4 regions of the Chryseobacterium sp. KBW03 genome follow, and region 1 is predicted to be linked to each of the others. Evidence: riboswitches for the same ligand, from Rfam matches in the RefSeq annotation. Region 1 holds a riboswitch; each other region holds the start of a gene.
What was found. A riboswitch is a leader RNA that binds a small molecule or an ion and turns the genes downstream of it on or off. The one in region 1 is predicted to bind cobalamin.
Positions count from the first base shown of each region.

Region 2: linked by a shared signal. The riboswitch ahead of prpB (methylisocitrate lyase) and the one ahead of DBR39_RS00640 (T9SS type A sorting domain-containing protein) in region 1 are both predicted to bind cobalamin.
Region 3: linked by a shared signal. The riboswitch ahead of DBR39_RS08680 (TonB-dependent receptor plug domain-containing protein) and the one ahead of DBR39_RS00640 (T9SS type A sorting domain-containing protein) in region 1 are both predicted to bind cobalamin.
Region 4: linked by a shared signal. The riboswitch ahead of metE (5-methyltetrahydropteroyltriglutamate--homocysteine S-methyltransferase) and the one ahead of DBR39_RS00640 (T9SS type A sorting domain-containing protein) in region 1 are both predicted to bind cobalamin.

Region 1 is NZ_QAJO01000001.1:165,180-167,384, reverse strand. It holds gene DBR39_RS00640 (T9SS type A sorting domain-containing protein) at 79-1,188, opposite strand; cobalamin riboswitch at 1,251-1,445, opposite strand; gene DBR39_RS00635 (esterase-like activity of phytase family protein) at 1,681-2,205, shown strand, end outside.
Region 2 is NZ_QAJO01000001.1:408,559-410,763, forward strand. It holds gene DBR39_RS01735 (hypothetical protein) at 1-216, opposite strand, end outside; cobalamin riboswitch at 465-656, shown strand; gene prpB (methylisocitrate lyase) at 1,102-2,010, shown strand; gene prpC (2-methylcitrate synthase) at 1,997-2,205, shown strand, end outside.
Region 3 is NZ_QAJO01000004.1:141,652-143,856, forward strand. It holds gene DBR39_RS08680 (TonB-dependent receptor plug domain-containing protein) at 1-1,245, opposite strand, end outside; cobalamin riboswitch at 1,354-1,541, opposite strand; gene DBR39_RS08685 (transporter) at 1,634-2,205, opposite strand, start outside.
Region 4 is NZ_QAJO01000003.1:94,115-96,319, reverse strand. It holds gene metE (5-methyltetrahydropteroyltriglutamate--homocysteine S-methyltransferase) at 1-1,415, opposite strand, end outside; cobalamin riboswitch at 1,591-1,776, opposite strand; gene DBR39_RS04340 (Lrp/AsnC family transcriptional regulator) at 1,972-2,205, shown strand, end outside.

The DNA of each region.
Region 1 (2,205 bases):
GAATTTTTGACGGGGTGGTTTTACGTGTAGCTTTAGATATATTCTTATAAAAAAAGCGCCTTTTTAAAGGCGCTTTTTTTATTTCTTAACCATTTTATGGATCGTAGTATTTTCAGCTGTTTTAATTTCAACAAAATAAACCCCTGAAGTTAAAGACTGGATACTAATCTTTGCTTCCTGAGAAGTCATTACCTTCTGTCCTGTGGCAGAATAAATATTCACTTCTTTCAGTTTCTCAGCAGTTTCAATCTGAATGAAATCACTTGCCGGATTAGGATAAATACTGAATTTTTTCTTATTCACATCGGACGTTCCCAGTGTTGCATTAAATGCTTCAGTAGGGGTAAACGGTCTTCTCTGTCCAAAACTCAATCCCAGCCAGTCGTTGTTGCTCAACTGAATCTGAGAAAGGTTGGTTTTTGTTTGCCAGCTCGACAAATCTTTTCCTTTATATAACTTCCAGCTGTCTGATCCGGAAGCGTTCCCGGTGAATGAATTCAATGATAAATTGGAAATCTGATTATTCGCGGATGCAACATTAAAATAGGAAGTCTGTGACTGGATCAGTTGTAAAGCCTGTTCAGCTGTTATACTTCCGTTATATTTTATTCCAAAAACAAAAGAATTGGCACTTCCGTTGGCATTATCAGTTCCGAAATCGATTACGATAAGGCTTGTATTGCTTCCTGTTCCAATCCAGTTGGTAACCTGAGATGGAGTATACCATGTAGAGCTGTAAGCTGCAACGGGAGGAGAGGGAGGGGTATCGTAATGATCAAGACCGTATGACACTCCATACCATTTTCCGTCAACCAAAGGAGTATACCCTACACCATTGTTCCATGTCATATTTGATGCGCTGGATCCAGACCATGTTATCCAGCTATCATCAGTAGTGGAGGTATGATGATTATAATTCAGAATAGAAAGATATCCTGTAGGAATGTCGACCTGCATTTTGGATTCTGCGGCCACAATTGCATTGATAAGATCTTCCATCACTAGACCATTGCCATCAAAACGATATCCCCACGCATAAGAATTGGGAGTGGTGTTGTCATTAAAATCTGCAATGAAATAGGCCTTTTTAGAACCGGTTCCTACCCAAAATTTGATGTCGTTTTCTGTGAATTGGGCCGACAATAACTGCATACAAAGCAGTAAGAAAAAAAGATAGATTTTTCTCATGATATAATTTAATTAAAGTTTTATTCCCGAAACTTATCTCCAGAGGAAAAACAAATCTTTCTCTGAAGTCCGTATCTTAAGGCAGGTCTCCTGGCTCACATCTTACAGCTTCCTTCCCGGATTTTCAGATCCAGTGGATATTATTGTGCGGTAAGTTTAAACAGTTTACAGTTGCGGGTACAGCCCAAGATTTGAATATTATTCTCACTTGATTCCCTATTAATGAACATTGTTCAGCCTTAAAAAATGCTGCAAATATATCATATAAATAGGTGAGTCCGTTTTGTGAGTTATCTTTTTTTAACTATTCTTAAAAAGTTGATTTTCATATTAATTAATGATTGGATTGAATCATTAGTGTTTTATTTTAAAATTCATTATTTTTCTGTTTATATTCAATTCATTTTAAGGTTCTATTGTTAAAACACAATTATCATTATATTCAAGATCAGTTTATAATCAATTTATACTTTCGCAGCCATAAAAGTGAATATGAAAAAATTACTATTGTCTGTTGTAGTGCTGGCAGTATTGGCTTCATGTAAAAGTGATGATGATACCACAATGATTAACCAGGATATTAATTATTCTAAACTCCCTCAGGAGTTTCCATTTACCAAATTGGCTACGATAAACGGAGTAGATGTTATCAATGGCGGATTTGGTTCCGGAGCTGCGGCTCACCCTACGAGAAAAGGCGAATTTTACGTCATTACAGATAGGGGACCCAACACGGACTTCCAGAATGGAAAAAAATTCTTAACCCCTGACTTTACGCCTACCATTATGCATTTTAAAATCAATGCTGACAGAAATGTAGAGGTAATCAAATATATTAAGCTTAAAAATCCATCGGGACAGCCTATTACAGGCTTACCAAACCCTGTAGGAATGGGAAGCACAGGAGAAATAGCCTACGATGCTTCCGGAAATGTTCTGGGTACTGATAAATATGGACTGGACAGTGAAAGTATTGTTGCGGCGGCTGACGGTACATTCTGGGTTTCTGATGAATAT
Region 2 (2,205 bases), 240 kb from region 1:
GGAACCATTTGCCTGAGCAAAAGGCAACATACTATTCAAAAAAATTTCATCATCACTCCAGCTTTTCAATCCGGACTTACTATCGATTAAAACACCAAAATCTTGTGAATAATTTCCAAACGAGGAAATAGTATTCTGGAAATAGATCAGTTTCTCAAGTTCTACAGGAATCTCTCCCAAACCTAAGTTTTTTTTAAATTCTATAATGTCTATCATTAGTTAATTATGTCTAGTTAATAAAATTAGCAAAATGAAAAAAGAATAACAAATTTATTAACTATCTTTAATTTTCCGGTCATCTTTTATATCAATTTAACAATATAATCAATCCATTTATCCCATAAATAAACTCCATAATAACAACGTTTTCAACATATTAAATCAAAACAATTATTGATTACATAAAATATCTTTTTCGTTATTATAAAATACCTATATTTACCACCAAGGAGTTCTTAAAACCTTCTTTATCAACCGAAATTGGTTACACTTAGGTGTGCATTAAAAGGGAATCGTGTGCAAATCACGAACTGTCGCGCAACTGTAAGTAACACATAAAGTTTTTATCAATTGATATCCACTGTATATTTTTTATATGGGAAGGATGATAAAAACCGTTACAAGTCAGGAGACCTGCCTATTTCGCATTGACGATGCTTTCGCGATTTGAAGCTTACAGTCAGGTATGATACGTTATGGATATAGTGTGATAAAACTGTTTTGTCAATCTGTATTACTTTTTGAGATGGATTACGAGTGAGCATTAGGTTGTTCTCATTATTCCATGGCTCAAATTCGTATCCCCCTTTCCGTAATTTTTTTTCTAATAAAGCACCGCGAAGTTTACTGAGAACTTTTTATAAGGTTTAATCAATGTAAAAAGTTATAAGGTGTACCGAAACAATCTTAATTATTCATGCAGTAACAACAGCTCTATTTTACAGACCTGTACGGCAAGAACTTTGCAAAATTCTCAATATCAATGTGATTTTAAGATTACTAAAATCCTTTTCTACCCTTCCTTTTTTACTAATAAGATAAGCATTTACAGCTCTTCTTCTCATTCGCAAACAAATTTCAACTCAACAATAAAATATTATAATGACCAAAAATGAAAATTGGAAATCTCCCGGCATGAAATTCCGGGAGGCAATGGAAAAAGAAAATCCCCTTCAGATTGTTGGAGCCATTAATGCAAACCATGCATTATTGGCACAGCAGGCTGGCTTTAATGCTATTTATCTTTCAGGAGGAGGTGTTGCAGCAGGGTCTTTAGGAATTCCTGATTTAGGTATTACCACTCTGGATGATGTGCTCATAGATGTTCAGCGTATTACCAATATTTGTGATTTGCCACTTATGGTAGACATCGATACAGGTTTTGGGCCTTCCGCATTTAATGTCGCCAGAACTATTAAATCATTGATCAAAGCCGGAGCAGCAGCGGTACACATCGAAGATCAGGTGGGGGCAAAACGTTGTGGACATAGGCCAGGAAAAGAAATCGTAAGCAAAGAAGAAATGGTAGACCGTCTTAAGGCTGCTGCAGATGCCCGTACCGATGAAAGCTTTGTTATCGGCGCAAGAACAGATGCTTTTGCCAATGAAGGACTGGAAAAAACTTTAGAAAGAGCAATAGCCTATAAGGAAGCTGGTGCAGATTTCATTTTTGCTGAAGCAGTACCCGATTTAAGTTTTTATCAAAAATTTGTTGATGCTACCGGAATTCCTGTGCTTGCGAATATCACGGAATTTGGGATGATTAAAATGTACACGGTAGAAGAGCTAAAAAACGCAGGTGTTGGGCTCATCCTCTACCCTCTTTCTGCCTTCCGGGCTGCTAATAAAGCGGCACAAAATGTATACAATCATATTCGCAAAGACGGAACACAGGCCAACGTACTGGATACTATGCAAACAAGAGAAGAACTCTATCACAGTATCGGCTACCACGATTATGAACAAAAATTAGATAATCTTTTTAAACAAAATACTCATGTCAACGAATAGCGAACCAACATTTAAACCTAAAAAAAGTGTAGCCCTTTCCGGGGTTACAGCAGGCAATACCGCTCTTTGCAGTGTCGGGAAAAGCGGAAATGACCTCCATTACAGAGGTTACGATATTTTGGATCTTGCAGAAAAAACACAATTTGAAGAGGTGGCTTACCTTCTTATTTATGGCCAGTTACCTACAGAAGCACA
Region 3 (2,205 bases), on a different contig from region 1:
TACTTCTTCAAAAGTAAAGGTTCCTAAAAGGCTTCCCAGGATTTTGAACCTGTTCCACTGATAAGTCGTTGCCACTGCTACCAATGTGGTGTAACGGGTAGGATAAGAAAAATTATCCAGATTGGCATCCAGATTATTGTACTGAAAATCCCCACTCAGGCTGACATCCCAATTGGGTGTGATAGAATAGATATTGGATGAGGAAAGATAGAGTTCTCGTTGGATATAGGTGTTATCGGTATAAATAATAGACTGCGAACGAACCGTATCCATGAAATGGGTATAATCGTAAGCAAATTTTGCCTTCAGCTGGGTTTCAAATTTTGGAAACAGCTTTTTTCTCAGGTTAGCCTGTACGAAATAGTTTTCATCGGAAAGCCTTGCGCCTCTGCCTCCAAAACGACCGTTAACAATAGGCGCCGGCATTCCACGGTCTGAAATATAACCATAGCCTCTGATATTCCAGCTTCCGTTATTTAAAGTTCCGTTGAGAGAAGTTTCAAAACGTTTTGCTTTGATATCCGAATCCTGTCTTTTTGCAATGGTATCATAAGCCTGCTGGCCATCGGGATATTTCTTTGCATACCGAAATCTGTAAATTCCGTCACTCTGCATAAATTCTCCACTGAAGCTGGCAGAAACCCGGTCTGAAATCTTCTGTTCCAATCGGAATGACGGGTTGAAAAGATCAATAGAAGCACTTTTTGCTCTGATCACAAGATTGGTTTTTCTTGTTCCTTTAAATACCGGTGTTTTCGGCTGTAAATAGATAGATCCCGAAGACCCGAAATCCTTTGCAGGTTGGAAAATTTCACTTTTCTGCCCGTTATACAATGATATTTCTTCCAGATCGTCCAAAGAATATCTTCCCAGATCTACCAGTCCGTTTTGGGCATTTCCCAGTTGAATTCCATCATAGAAAACACCAACGTGCTGGCTTCCCATACTTCGGATATTAATGGTTTTCAAACCACCCAACCCTCCATAGTCTTTGATCTGAACACCGGAGAAATACCGCAGAGCATCTGCAACAGAGTGGCTGTTCAGTCTTTCCAGCTGCTCGCCCTGTAAGGTTTGTGCCGGAAGGATTTCTTTAAAATTCTTTTTGTAAAGATTGATTCCTTTAATTGTCTCTTCCTCCAGACTATCTTTTTTCTTGGTTTGAGAAAACAAAAGTTGAGATGTTATCACCAGTATTGTGAAAACAGCTTTATGAATTGTAGAAGTAGTTAGTTTTGCTGCCATTAGCTCATTTAAGATAATGATGACGCTAATGGATATAAGAAAACAACGACAAAGCACAGCTATCACTGCACAGAATCATTGATGTCCTAAGCTTTATTCCACGAAAGCGTCAAACGATTATTTTCTGGCAGGTCTTCTGACTTACTCCATTTTTGAAATCCTTCCCATTAAAAAAAACAGTGGATATATTCTTCAAAAATCTTGGTGTGGAGCTTACAGCAGCGGGTCTGTCCCGGATTTTCACCGGATTCCCTTTTAAGAGCTTTTTAGGGCTCACCAAATTTCGGCAAAGATAAAGAATTATTCCTAACCCCCAATTAAAATCATGATTCATAAACAATTAAAGCTCCCGAAGGAGCTTTAACATCATTTTATTAAGGGTTTCACTTTAAATTCCAATATTCAGAAAAATACTGAATCTCGATTTTGCTTCAATATCTCCTCCTGCCAGATGAGTGTACATGGGAAGCATTATCTCACTTCCCAAACTCAGTTTTTTATAAGAGGCTTCAAATCCTAGTTTCCCATATAACGCACTTCCAGCAGTATTGGGTAAAGCTTCATCGAATTGTTTATTCTGGGCATACACTTCTCCCTGAACGCCCGTTTTTACAGAAAATATAGATTTTTCATATCCCGCAACCTGATAAAAACCTGTCGCAGCATAGTTCCATTGGTTTCCAAAACGGTAATTTTTCTTATTCTCCGTCTTGATCGTATAGTCTGTATTGACCATTACCGCCACTTTATTTTTCTGAAACTTATAATTCAAAGCGGCCTGATAATCCCAGCTTCCGGTTCCCAGCTGAAAACTCGGATTAACACCGGAAACTCCTTTTTCATCAAATTTTCCCAAAGGAATTTTCACTCCTAAACCTCCACTCAGATGGTGGAAATTATCTTTAGAGCTCATCAGCTGATAAATTCCCATCAGATTCAGATCCCCTATTCCATTGATTT
Region 4 (2,205 bases), on a different contig from region 1:
AGTAGAGCATCATATTGTTCTGCTGTCAGCTCTCCTTTCTTGAACTTTGCTCTCCAGCTTCTTACTTCTGTTGTCTGAGGAAATGATCCGATTGTTGTCGTTGGGAATAAAGGAAGCTGTAATTCTTTTTGCTGTTCTTCTTTACGGATTTTGAATGTATTTATTCTTTGAGCATCCTTTTCAGTGACAGCATGGGCCCTTTGCTTCACTTTATCATTATGAATAAGAGACGACGTTCTTCTGCTTGCAATTGCTTTTTTATTGTCTTCAAATGTTGCAAGAATCTGTTCATTTTCTGTTCCGGAAGCCAGCTCTTTAAGCGTTACTACTTCTTCTACTTTCTGTTTGGCGAAAGCCAGCCAGTTTTTAATCTCAGCATTCAGATGGGTTTCAAAATCCAGATCACAAGGTGAGTGAAGCAATGAACAAGATGGAGCAATTAAAATCCTTTCAGATCCTAATTTTTCAACAGCTTTTTTGATGAAGGACAATGACTTTTCATAATCATTTTTCCAGATATTTCTTCCATCCACCACTCCTAATGAAAGACTTAAGCTTTCCGGAATACCATTCAGAATATCATCCAACTGCTCAGGATTTCTTACAAGATCGATATGCAGTACATCCACAGGAAGTGAAGCAGCAAGCGATACATTATCTTTCAATCCGTCAAAATATGCAGCAACAATAAATTTCAGTTTCGGGAAACGTTTTCTTATTTCAGAATAAACAAAATGATAAGTTTCTTTCGCTTTCTCCGTTAAATCCAACGCCAGAAAAGGTTCGTCAAACTGAATCCATTCTGCGCCCTGCTCCTGAAGCTTGGTTAAGATCTCTGTGTATACGGGAAGAAGATTTCCAGCCAGATCCAGTTTATCAAATCCTTCTTCTTTTTCTTTTCCTAAAAGAAGATAAGAAACAAGTCCGATAATAACTGGTTTTGCGTTGATTCCCGCCTGTTTTGCTCCTGCAAATTCATTGAAAATTTTATCCGAGCTTAGCTTAAACTGTTGGTTTTTATAAAATTCGGGAACGATATAGTGATAATTGGTGTCAAACCACTTGGTCATTTCCATTGCTGTGATATCCAATCCTTCTTTCTGATATCCTCTTGCCATGGCAAAATAAAGATCCAGTTCAGAATTATTCTTTTTCAGCACCACTTCATGATAACGTGCCGGGATTGCTCCTACTACAAGGCTCATGTCCAATACCTGATCATAATATGAGAAATCATTACACGGAATAAGATCAATTCCTGCTTCTTTCTGAATATTCCAGTTTTGGTTACAGATAGTTCTGCCTGTATTCAGAAGTTCTTCCAGAAGAATTTTACCTGACCAATATTGCTCGCAGGCTTTTTTGAGTTCTCTTTTGCTACCAATACGCGGATAGCCCAGAATGTGAGTTTGCATTTTTTAAACTTTTTAATTAAACTTAATGATAAAGCCCTTTAAAATGTTTCATAATGCTTTGGGTAAAGAGTTTTTGGAAAATAGTAATATAGCGAACGGTACAATTTCTCTCACACGAAAAAATGCATTATCCGATATATCATCTGTATGACCCAAAAGCTTCAGACCGCGAAAGCATTGTCAATTCAGTAAAGGCAGGTCTCCTGACTTGTAACAGCTTCTGTCATCCTTCCCGCTTTGGCAGTGGATATGCAAGGACAGAAACCTTTGGTGTGTTACTTACAGTTGCGCGACAGCTCGTGATTCTCACACGATTCCCTATTAATTTACCTTACGTAAAACCTTTCCTGTTTGATGAAGTATCTTTAAAGAACTGTACTTTTATTGATAACAATCGCCATCAGTAAAAGTTTTTAATTTTGTGTAAAATTAATAATACAGAATAAAAACACAATCAAAGTAAATTAATTAAGCAAATTAATCTTTTGAAAAATAAAATTAAAGCATATAATTCTGTAAATTTGACTGTTTTAATACTATAAAAGAATAATATTCTGTGGAACAACTCGATGATAAGGATGTACAGCTGCTCAGGCTGCTCCAGAAAAATGCAAAACTGACCGTAAAAGAACTGGCAAAAGAAGTAAACCTTTCTACTTCGCCGGTTTTTGAAAGGGTAAAAAGACTGGAACAGGACGGATTTGTAAAAAGATATGCTGCTGTTCTTGATGCTGAAAAGCTCAACCGTGGGTTTACCGTTTTCTGTCAGATCAAACTAAAAATTCACGAC